DNA from 2 places in the Terrabacter sp. R4-6 genome. Region 1 is predicted to be linked to the other one. Evidence: riboswitches for the same ligand, from Rfam matches in the RefSeq annotation. Region 1 holds a riboswitch; the other holds the start of a gene.
The links. Region 1 has a riboswitch for cyclic di-AMP ahead of ACSSS0_RS15825 (C40 family peptidase). Riboswitches for the same ligand answer to the same signal wherever they lie in the genome.
Positions count from the first base shown of each region.

Region 1 (5,032 bases):
ATCGAGCGTGCCTCCTGCTCGTCGGTCCGCACCTGCTCGGCGTACTCGTCGGAGGCGAGGACCGCCGACACCCGTCGCTCGTCGAGCCCGCACTCGCCGGCGAGGCGCTGCAGCACCGCGCGGTCGTCGATGGCGAGGCCCTCGACGAAGTGGGCGGAGTGGAAGCGCTCGACCGCCGCGGAGCGCAGCGCGGGGCCGCCCATCTCGCCCGCGAGGGCACAGAGCCGGTGGGCGTCGAAGGTGTTGGCGCGCACGGCGCGGTCCCAGTCGAAGACGAGGTCGTCGGCCACGGCCACCTCGCTGGCCTTGGCGTTCATCAGCCGACCGGCACCCGCGTCGCCGCCGTGGCGCACCGACAGGTGCTCGCTGACGGGCACCGACCCGCCCGCCGGGACGTCGGGGTCGAGCTCGAAGGAGCGCAGGTGCACGGTGACGTCGTGGGGACGCTCGAACGCGGCGACGGCGGCCTCGACGCGGCGCTTCGCGACCCAGGAGTAGGGACAGACCAGGTCGCTCCAGATGTCGAGCTCGATGAGGGTCGTGGACTCGGCGGCTGAGTGGTCGGTCATCGACTCAGTCAACCACGGACGCTCGCGTCGCCGGGAAGCCGACGAGCCCCCACCGGGATCCGGTGGGGGCTCGTCGTGAGGCGTGAGAGGTGACCGCTCAGATGCGGCCGTACATCGACGGCGTCGTCCAGATGGAGTGGTTGCCGATGACGGTGCCGGGGCGCTGGGCGTCGATCATGCGGCCCGGGCTGACGTAGATGCCCACGTGGTAGATCGGCGAGCCGAAGAAGACGAGGTCGCCGGGGCGCGGGTTGCTGACCGGCGTCGAGGCCGCGGCCTGCGCGGACGCGGTGCGCGGGATCGAGATGCCGGCCTGGCGGTAGACGTAGGAGGTGAAGCCCGAGCAGTCGAAGCCGGAGGGCGTCGTGCCGCCGTAGACGTAGGGCACACCGAAGAAGGACTGCGCGATGCCGACGATGCCGGTGGCGCTGGGGTTGGGCGCCACGTTGAGGGCGGCGCGCGTGGTCGAGCCGGAGCGCGACGCGCGCTCCTGCGCGGCCTCACGCTCGGCAGCGGCCTTCTCGGCGGCCTTCTTCGCGGCGCGCTCGGTCTTGACCTTGACGTCCTCGATGACGACGGGCTTGACCTTGGCCTGCTTGAGGGCGGGCTTGGCGTAGCCGATCGCCGACAGGGCGTTGCCGGCCTTGAGCGTGCCGGCGGCGGGGCCGACGGCCGCGGGACCCGCGACGGCGCTGCTCGAACCGTCAGCGGCGTTCGCCGTGCCGGCGAACGAGGCGACGAGGCCACCGGAGGCCGCGACGATGGCCGCACCCTTCACGGCGGGCTGGGCCGACTCCTTGGCGATCGTCTTGAGCTCCGAGATCGCGTTGAAGCGACCGGGGGCGCGGTGGCGCCCGGGAACGTTCTGAGCCACGTTTGACCTCTCGACGCCTACGAGGTGAGCTGTCGGGTTCGGGCTGGAGGTACTGCCCGGCCTTCGCTCGGACCGTGATCGGTCCACGGAGGGCTTCACCCCGAGGGCGTCTCTCGACGCCCGGAGAAAGTGGTTCCCCCGCTCCTGCCATGCGGTTCGTACTGAGCCTCAGGTCGATGGCAGGACTAGGCGGTCCGACCCGGGGCACTCACTCGACGGGGAGAGCAAGTTCGCCCACCGTACCCAAGTACCTGTGCCTTGTCACCTTCGAGTTCCCGGAAGTCAAAGAATTTTCAGCGACCTCGGATCCGGGCCGGACGAGGTGTGGCAAGGCATGCCAAAACGACCCCGCAGACGGGGGCAAACCCTGCCGGATACGGCGTGTTCAGGCGGCCTGGCAGAAGACGTGGACGGCCACGTCGTCGGGCAGCGACACACCGGTGGAGGGCTCGCTGCCCTCGCGGACGGCCAGGACCCGACCGCCGTCACGGACGACCTCGACGCGGGCGCCCGGCACGACGCCGGCGCTCGTCAGCAGCGCGAGCGCCTCGGGGTCGACCTGGACGGGCTCGCCGATGCGCCGGATCGTCACGACGGTCGGAGCGGCTCCCACGGCGGCGGTCAGGGTGCTGAGGCCGGTGAGGAAGTCCTCGTCCTGGCGCACCCCGAGCTCCTCGAGACCGGGGATCGGGTTGCCGTACGGCGACTCGAGGCCCTCCCCGATGAGGCCGAGGATCTTGCGCTCGACCTTCTCGGACATGACGTGCTCCCACCGGCAGGCCTCGTCGTGGGCGTACTCCCACTCGAGGCCGATGACGTCGACGAGCAGCCGCTCGGCGAGCCGGTGCTTGCGCATGACGCGGGTGGCGAGGAGCCGGCCGTGGTCGGACAGCTCGAGGTGGCGGTCGCCCGAGACGGCGACGAGACCGTCGCGCTCCATGCGGGCGACGGTCTGCGACACGGTGGGGCCCGAGTGGCCGAGACGCTCGGCGATGCGCGCGCGGAGGGGCACGATGCCCTCCTCCTCGAGCTCGAAGATGGTGCGCAGGTACATCTCGGTGGTGTCGATCAGGTCCGTCACGGTCATACCTTCTCAGAATCGGAGAGCGGTCAGGGACCGCCCGTCGCCGGGCCCGGCGTCCGGCGCGTCCTCGCGCCCCGGGTCGGGTCGTGCCGCGGCACCCAGACGCGCAGCCAGCCCGCGCCGACCACGGCCCCGATGCCCAGCACGACGGCGGAGGCGCCGAGCGACATGATGGCGCTCAGCCCTGACAACGCCAGCGGGCCCGCCGCCCTTCCCACGTCGGCGCAGAGGCGCCAGCCGCCGAGGAACTGCGCCCGCCCGTCCGCGGGTGAGGCGTCGGCGCCGAGGGTCATGATGAGCCCCGCCCCCAGGCCGTTGCCGAGCCCGAGCACCGTCGCCGCGGCCGTCACGGCCACGAGGCTCGTGGCGAGCGGGAGCAGCATCATGCCGAGGCCGAGCACGAGCATGCTGGGCACGGCGGCCGCGACGCGGCCGTAGCGGTCCATGAGCCAGCCCGACGGGTAGAAGAGCGCCATGTCGAGCGCCCCGGCGACGCCGAAGACGAGCGACGTCTGCGCCGGGGAGAAGCCGACCGACTCGGCCCAGAGCGGCACGAGGGCCTCGCGGATGGCACGCGCACCGGCCACGCACATGGCCCCGGTGCCGAGCGTCAGCAGGACGTGCCGGTGCTGCAGGAGCACCGACGCCACACTGCGCGGCGGGCCGCCGCCCGCGACCCGGTGCGCCGAACGGGTGATGTCCGGCGCGAGGAGGACGAGGACGAACGCCGCGATGCTCGCGACGCCGCCGACGGCGTACGCCGCCTCGGTGCCCCACCTGACGATGACGAGCGATCCGATGAACGGCCCGACGAAGTAGCCGATGCGGTGCACGCCACCGAGCGTCGACAGGGCCCGCGCCCGCATCGCCACAGGAACGGCCTCGGTGAGGTACGCCTGCCGCGCCAGGCCGAAGAGCGAGCCGGCGAGCCCGATGACGAGCACGCCGACGAAGAGCATGACGAGACCGCCGGCCAGGGCCGCCACGAGCATGCCGGCGGCCTCGATCAGGGCCGCGACGAGCAGCGCCCGGCGCTCACCGATGCGGGCCGCGAGGGCACCCGACGGCAGGTCGCCGAGGAGCTGGCCCACGCCCAGCATCGCGACGAGCAGAGCCGCGACGCCGACCGAGGCGCCGAGCTCCCGTGCCGACACGGCGATGATCGGGGACACCGCGCCGGCGCCCGTCGAGCCCAGGAGCGTGGGCCCGTAGGCCGACAGGGCGATGGCGCGCAGGCTGCCGCTGCGTCCCTCCGCACCGTCTCCCCGAATCTCGGTCACGCCACAGGACCCTAACGATCGGGTTACTCGGGTGGCCGGGGCGCCCAGCCGACGAAAGCATTGGCCCGTGGCCAGGACTCAGAGGACGAGCAGACCGAGGGCGGTGGAGGCGGCGTTGGCGGCGACGACCGCCAGGGCCACCGTCACCGCGTCCTCGCGTCCCCTCACCCGCCACCACGCCACGAGGAGCACCGTCTCCACGGCGGCGACGACGACCTCCGCGCCCGCGAGCTGCCACGGCGACCCGAAGCCGGTCGACACGGCATACAGCACGGGGTGCGTCACGACGTTGACGCCGACCGCCCCGACGAGCGCGCGACCCCACCCGGCCCAGCCCGCCGCCCGCGCGAACGCGACGAGCACCGGCACCTCGACGGCGAGCGTCAGCGCGAGGGCGGCCATAGCAGCGGGGCTCACCTCGTGACCGCCACGCCGCGACCGGGCGGCCTCGTCTCCGACGCGCCGGACCCGGCCGTCACCGTGCAGCGCTCGCGCACCATCACGCTCCTCGCGCTGGCGGCCGTCGGCGGCTCGCTCGGGATGGCCCTCGGGGCGCCCATCGCGACCGCCGTCATCGGCCTCATCCTCTTCGGCATCCTGCACAACCTCCTCGAGATCCGCTACGTCGCGGGCCGCTTCGCGGGCCTCCTCGGGCGGCCCTTCCTCGAGCTGCTCGTCGCGCTCGTCACCGGCATCGTCGTCTGCCGGCTGCTCGCCGGTGTCATCGGTCGACCGGCCCAGCTCGCCGAGATCGTGCTCGGCTACGTCATCCTCGCGGCCGCCGCCCGCCACGGGCTCGACGGCCGGCGACGCGTCGCGGCGTGGGTGGTCATCGGCGTCGCGGCGGCCGTCTCGCTGACCTTCCCGACGTACCACTTCGTCGTCCTGACGCACCTGCACAACGTCGTGCCGCTCTTCTTCCTCTGGGAGTGGTCGCGCCGGATCACCTCGCGTCGCGGACGGCAGGCGTTCCGGGCCGTGCAGCTGCTGTGGGTCCTCGTGATCCCGACGGTGGTCCTGCTGGGCTTCCTCGACGGGTCGCTCAGCGCCGACCCCGGCATCGTGCGCAGCGTCGTCGGCGACGGCCAGACGGTGCTCGCGGCGAGCGCCCCGCCGAGCGCCTCGGCGACGGTCCTCGGGATGCGCTTCCTCACCGTCTTCGCCTTCATGCAGACGATGCACTACGTCGTCTGGGTGGCCCTGCTGCCCCGGGTCGCCCCGGACG
Region 1 covers NZ_CP197224.1:3,375,813-3,380,844, reverse strand. Annotated here, with positions in the region: gene ACSSS0_RS15830 (DsbA family oxidoreductase) at 1-569, opposite strand, end outside; gene ACSSS0_RS15825 (C40 family peptidase) at 667-1,443, opposite strand; cyclic di-AMP (ydaO/yuaA leader) riboswitch at 1,446-1,621, opposite strand; gene ACSSS0_RS15820 (iron-dependent transcriptional repressor DtxR) at 1,829-2,524, opposite strand; gene ACSSS0_RS15815 (MFS transporter) at 2,554-3,807, opposite strand; gene ACSSS0_RS15810 (hypothetical protein) at 3,886-4,224, opposite strand; gene ACSSS0_RS15805 (hypothetical protein) at 4,228-5,032, shown strand, end outside.

Region 2 (5,032 bases), 2.0 Mb from region 1:
AGCGGCACGGGGTGCAGGTGGATGCCGTCCTCGTCGAAGGGCTCGGGCGCCTCACCGGCGTCGCCGGCCCAGCCGACCCAGGCGCCCGGCTGCGTGCGCATCACGGACTCCATCGCGGTCACCAGACCACCGGGGCTGCGTCGCCACTCGACCTCGCCGTCGTCGGTGACGACCTTGTCGACGGGCAGTCGGTTGGCGGCGATGACGAGGTCGTAGGTCGGCCGAGGGGTCGACACGCAATCAGCTCCTGCTGCTCGAGGGGAGGGTACGGCCCTCGACGTACCCAGACCCGGGGGGAGGGGCGCCGTGGGGCGCGGTCGGTCTCACTCTAACGAGCGAACGGTGGCGCCCGGTGCGGTCCCGCTCTAGGGTCGAGACAGGGCATCTCTGGTGGAGCGGGTGGCCGCCTGAGGGCATCGCGCCGAGGTGAAGGAGTCGCCGTGAAGATTTCCGACGTGCTGCGCAAGAAGGGCAGCGAGGTCATCACCGTCAAGCCCGACGAGACGGTCGCCGGCCTGCTCGGCCTGCTGGCCGAGCACCGCATCGGTGCCGTGGTCGTGAGCACCGACGGCTCGAGCGTCGACGGGATCGTGAGTGAGCGCGACATCGTCCGGCACCTCCACAGCACCGGTACGAGCGTGCTCGAGGCGCCGGTCTCGCAGATCATGACGAGCGAGGTCACCACGGGCTCGGCCGACGACAACATCGCCGACCTCGCCGGGACGATGACCGAGATGCGGGTGCGGCACGTGCCCATCGTCGACGCCGACGGCAAGCTGGCGGCGATCGTCAGCATCGGCGACATCGTCAAGCACCGGCTCTCCGAGCTCCAGTCCGAGCGCGACCAGCTGCGCGACTACATCAGCAGCTGATACCTCCGGTACACCGGACCAAACCGACGAGACGGGACACACGCGACACCCGGCGGCGCGTTGCCGCAGGGTTCCAGTCGTGGCGCCCCGGTCGCATACCGTAGGGGCATGACTGCGTACGACCGGACCGAGCGGGTGCCCACCCCGCGGCCCGGCGCGCGCACCGGTGGGGTGCCCGTGGCCCCGCGCCCCGGCATCCCCGGCTCCCCGCAGCGGATCGGCCCGTACCGCCTCGTCGAGGAGATCGGCGAGGGCGGCATGGGCGTCGTCCACCTCGCCCTCGACCCGCGTGGCCGGGCCGTCGCGATCAAGGTCCTGCGCGCCCACGTCGCGCACGACGCCGACGCCCGGCAGCGCCTCTCCCGAGAGGTCGACACGCTCTCACGCATCCGCGACGCGCGGGTCGCGAGCGTCATCGACGCCGACGTCATGGCGCCCCGCCCCTACATCGTGACGCGCTACGTGCCCGGGCCGGCGCTCGACGAGGTCGTCGAGGAGCACGGCCCGCTGGCGCCCGCAGACCTGCTGCGCCTGGCCCGCGGCATCGCCGAGGCGATCCGCGCCATCCACGCGTGCGGTGTCGTCCACCGCGACATCAAGCCGGGCAACGTCCTCATCGAGGACGGCGACCCGGTGCTCATCGACTTCGGCATCGCACACCTGCAGGACGACGTGCGCCACACCGTCGGCGGGCTCGTCATGGGCACGCCGGGCTACCTCTCGCCCGAGCTCGTCGAGGGTGCCGCGATCACCGACGCCACCGACTGGTGGGGCTGGGCCGCCACGATCACGTATGCCGCGTCGGGTCGTCCGCCGTTCGGCCGAGCCCGCATGGACGCCGTGCTCACCCGCGTGCGTGCCGGTGACGTCGACCTCGAGGGCGTCGACCCGCGCCTCGTGCCGCTCCTGCGCGCGTCCCTCTCACCCGACCCACGGCTGCGCCCGCACGCCGACGAGGTCATCGGGGCACTCGAGCTCTACGCCGCGGGACGCGCGGCGACCGTGCCGACCCCGAGCGGCAACCCGTGGGACGACGACCGCCCCACTGCGGCGCCCGGTGACACCCAGGTCGTCCAGCACGGCGGCACCGCCGTCATGCCGCCCGTCGGGGCAGCCGGCGCCCTCGTCGAGGCCTCGACCACAGGAAGTCCGGTGCGGTGGGCCCCACCCCCGACCGGCCCCAGGGCACCCGATCCCGACCCGGCGGCATACGACCACGGCTGGGACGACGAGCCCGCCTCGCCGGACGACTGGGGCGGCGCGCAGGCCTACGACGCCCGGCACGGGCGCGGTGGGCAGGACGTCGAGCAGGGGCCGCAGGGCTACTGGCCCGAGGAGGAGTGGGACGAGGAGGACGAGCCCGTCCAGCGCGAGGGCGACCCCCGCATCGGCCTGCCGATGCGCACCGGTCTGCTCGCCGCGGTCGGGATCGCCTGGGTCGGTGCGCTCATGGCGTGGCCGGGCATCGCCCTCGTCGTGCTCGTCGTGCTCTCGGCCCTCGCCCGGGCCACCGACCGCTCGGTCACGGCGCTCGTCCTGCGCCGCTACGACTTCGGCCGACGGCGCAGCGACGTGCCCTTCGCCGTCGTCTCGAGCCCGTGGCACCTCGTCGTCGGCATCATCGCGACGGGGGTCGGCCTGCTCCTGCCCGTGGCGGTGGCGCTCGCCGGGATCTTCGCCGCCGCCCTGCTCCTCGCCGGCACGCAGGGCACCGACCTCGGGCCCGGTGCGCCGATCACGCTCGCCGTCGGCGGCGTCCTCGGCCTGCTCATGCTCTGGTGGGGCCCCGGTGGGGCCTCGCTTCGACGAGGGTCCCGCTCGATGGCGCGGCGGCTCGTGCCGGCCGGCCTCACCACCCAGATCGTCTCCGTGCTGCTCGCCGTCTTCGGAGTCGTGGCCGCGCTCGTGGCCCTGCAGCACGGCTCGAGCCTGACGTGGGACCCCTTCACGACCAACCCGTTCGCGCCGTGAGCGCCGGGTCTCGGTGATCCGAGGTCCCGTTCGCGGGTCCGTGGGGCCTTCGTGCGGTCTCCGTGCGGTCTCTGTGCGGGACCTGTGGCCCTAGCGCATCAACCCCTGCAAACGGCTGGGAAAAAGATCACGGAAGTATCTCGACGTGTCTTGTGCGCTGCAGGAACGTCCCGTACCGTCAGTGCTCGGCGGCCTCGACTCTCGGGTCGAACGGGAGCATCACCACTCGGCTCCCGGGTCGCTTCGTCGCGTCCGGCTCCACACGAACGCTCCCACAACTTCACATGGACACCCATCAATCCGTTTCCCTGAGCGCGCCGAGCCTCGCCAGCCAGGGATGTAGCCCACATCCGTGGGCCGGGCGAGGACGGGGGACCCAGTGTGACCAGTGAGTGCATGTGTGTTCGAGCGCATGGCAAGAGGACGAGATCTGGTCTCGGGGTGAAGTCGCATCCGCGACGGGGCACCTGACGCCCCAACCCGACAGCTAACCCCGCAGGCGCGCGTCAGGAAGGATCACCCATGCAGTACATGTCCAAGCATGCTGCGGCCAAGAAGGTCTCGGCCAAGCAGCGCATCGCGGGAGTCGGAATCGCTGGAGCCGCCACCATCGTCGGTGGCATCGCCACGGGCGGGTCGGCCAAGGCCGCGTCGGTCTGGGACCGCGTCGCCGCGTGCGAGTCGAGCGGCAACTGGCACATCAACACCGGCAACGGCTACTACGGCGGCCTCCAGTTCGTGCAGAGCACGTGGCGCGGCTACGGCGGCACCGCTTTCGCACCGCGAGCCGACCTCGCCAGCCGGGCCGAGCAGATCGCCGTGGCGCAGCGCGTGCTCGCCTCCCAGGGCCCCGGCGCCTGGCCGGTGTGTTCGAAGCGTGCGGGCCTGACGCGCGCCAACGGCGGCGCCACGACGACCCCGGTCTCGCGGTCGACCGTCCGCAAGCCGGTGACGACGAAGAAGGTCGTCAAGAAGAAGACGTACGCCACCAAGCCGGCGGTCACGAACACCGCCAAGGGCGCCAAGATCACCGTGCACCGCGGCGACACGCTCGGCAAGATCGCCGCGCGCTACCATGTGTCCGGCGGCTGGAAGGCGCTCTGGAAGGCGAACGGCGCCCGCGTCACCAACCCGAACCTCATCTTCGTGGGCCAGACTCTGCGACTCCCGTGAGTTCCTGATAGAACTGTGCCGGACGGCCTCGCGCGACCAACCCCTGGGTTTGCGCGGGGCCGTCCTTGTCGTTCCGCGGCCGGGTCGTGCTCGCGGTTTGGGCGTATGCCGTCCGGCTCGGTTACGCTTTCGCCCGTCCGCGGCGCTCGCGCCCAGACGTGCTGGCGTGGCGCAATTGGTAGCGCACCTGTCTTGTAAACAGGCGGTTAGGGGTTCGAGTCCCCTCGCCAGCTCTCTGACCTGTATGACTTCGCCTGATGCCTGACGTTCGGGCTTCGCCTGATGCTTGTCAGTGTTTCGGGTGATGCTTGACAGCTACTTCGGCTGATCCTTGACGCTCTCTTCATGAAGGAGATGAGCGTGGCTGAGCAGCGGTACAAGGCGGTGCTGGCCGTGATCGGTGACGGCCGACAGGTGTCCGAGGTCGCCGCGGCGTGGGGTGTCTCGAGGCAGACCCTGCACGCGTGGCTGGCCCGGTACGAACACGATGGCCTCGAGGGGCTGGTCGACCGGTCCCATCGCCCGGCGGTTGTCCGCACCAGATGGACCCGGCCGTGGAGGTCGCGGTCCTTGAAACGCGACGCCGGCATCCCGGGTGGGGTCCTCGCCGGATCGTGTACGAGCTGAAACGCCGGGGCCTGTCGGCGAGTGAGTCGGGGGTGTACCGGGCGCTGCGCCGGGCCAACCTGATCGATCCCTCGGGTCGGCGCGGGCGTCAGCGGCAGTGGCGTCGGTGGGAACGCTCGCGCCCGCACGAGCTGTGGCAGATGGACGTCGTCGGCGGGATCCTGCTGCGCGACGGCACCACCCTGAAGTGCCTGACCGGTGTCGATGACCATTCCCGGTTCTGTGTCAGTGCCCGGTTGATGCCGCGGGAGCGGACCCAGCCGGTCTGTGACGCGTTCACCTTGGCGCTGGACACCCACGGGGTCCCGGAACAGGTCCTGACCGACAACGGGAAGGTGTTCACCGGCCGGTTCAACACCCCACCGGTCGAGGTGCTGTTCGACGCGATC
Region 2 covers NZ_CP197224.1:1,391,811-1,396,842, reverse strand. Annotated here, with positions in the region: gene ACSSS0_RS06585 (alpha,alpha-trehalose-phosphate synthase (UDP-forming)) at 1-236, opposite strand, end outside; gene ACSSS0_RS06580 (CBS domain-containing protein) at 441-872, shown strand; gene ACSSS0_RS06575 (serine/threonine-protein kinase) at 981-2,843, shown strand; cyclic di-AMP (ydaO/yuaA leader) riboswitch at 3,189-3,362, shown strand; gene ACSSS0_RS06570 (transglycosylase family protein) at 3,366-4,016, shown strand; tRNA gene ACSSS0_RS06565 (tRNA-Thr) at 4,177-4,249, shown strand; partial or broken gene ACSSS0_RS06560 (IS481 family transposase) at 4,362-5,032, shown strand, end outside.
Region 2: another riboswitch for cyclic di-AMP. It lies ahead of ACSSS0_RS06570 (transglycosylase family protein); the one in region 1 lies ahead of ACSSS0_RS15825 (C40 family peptidase).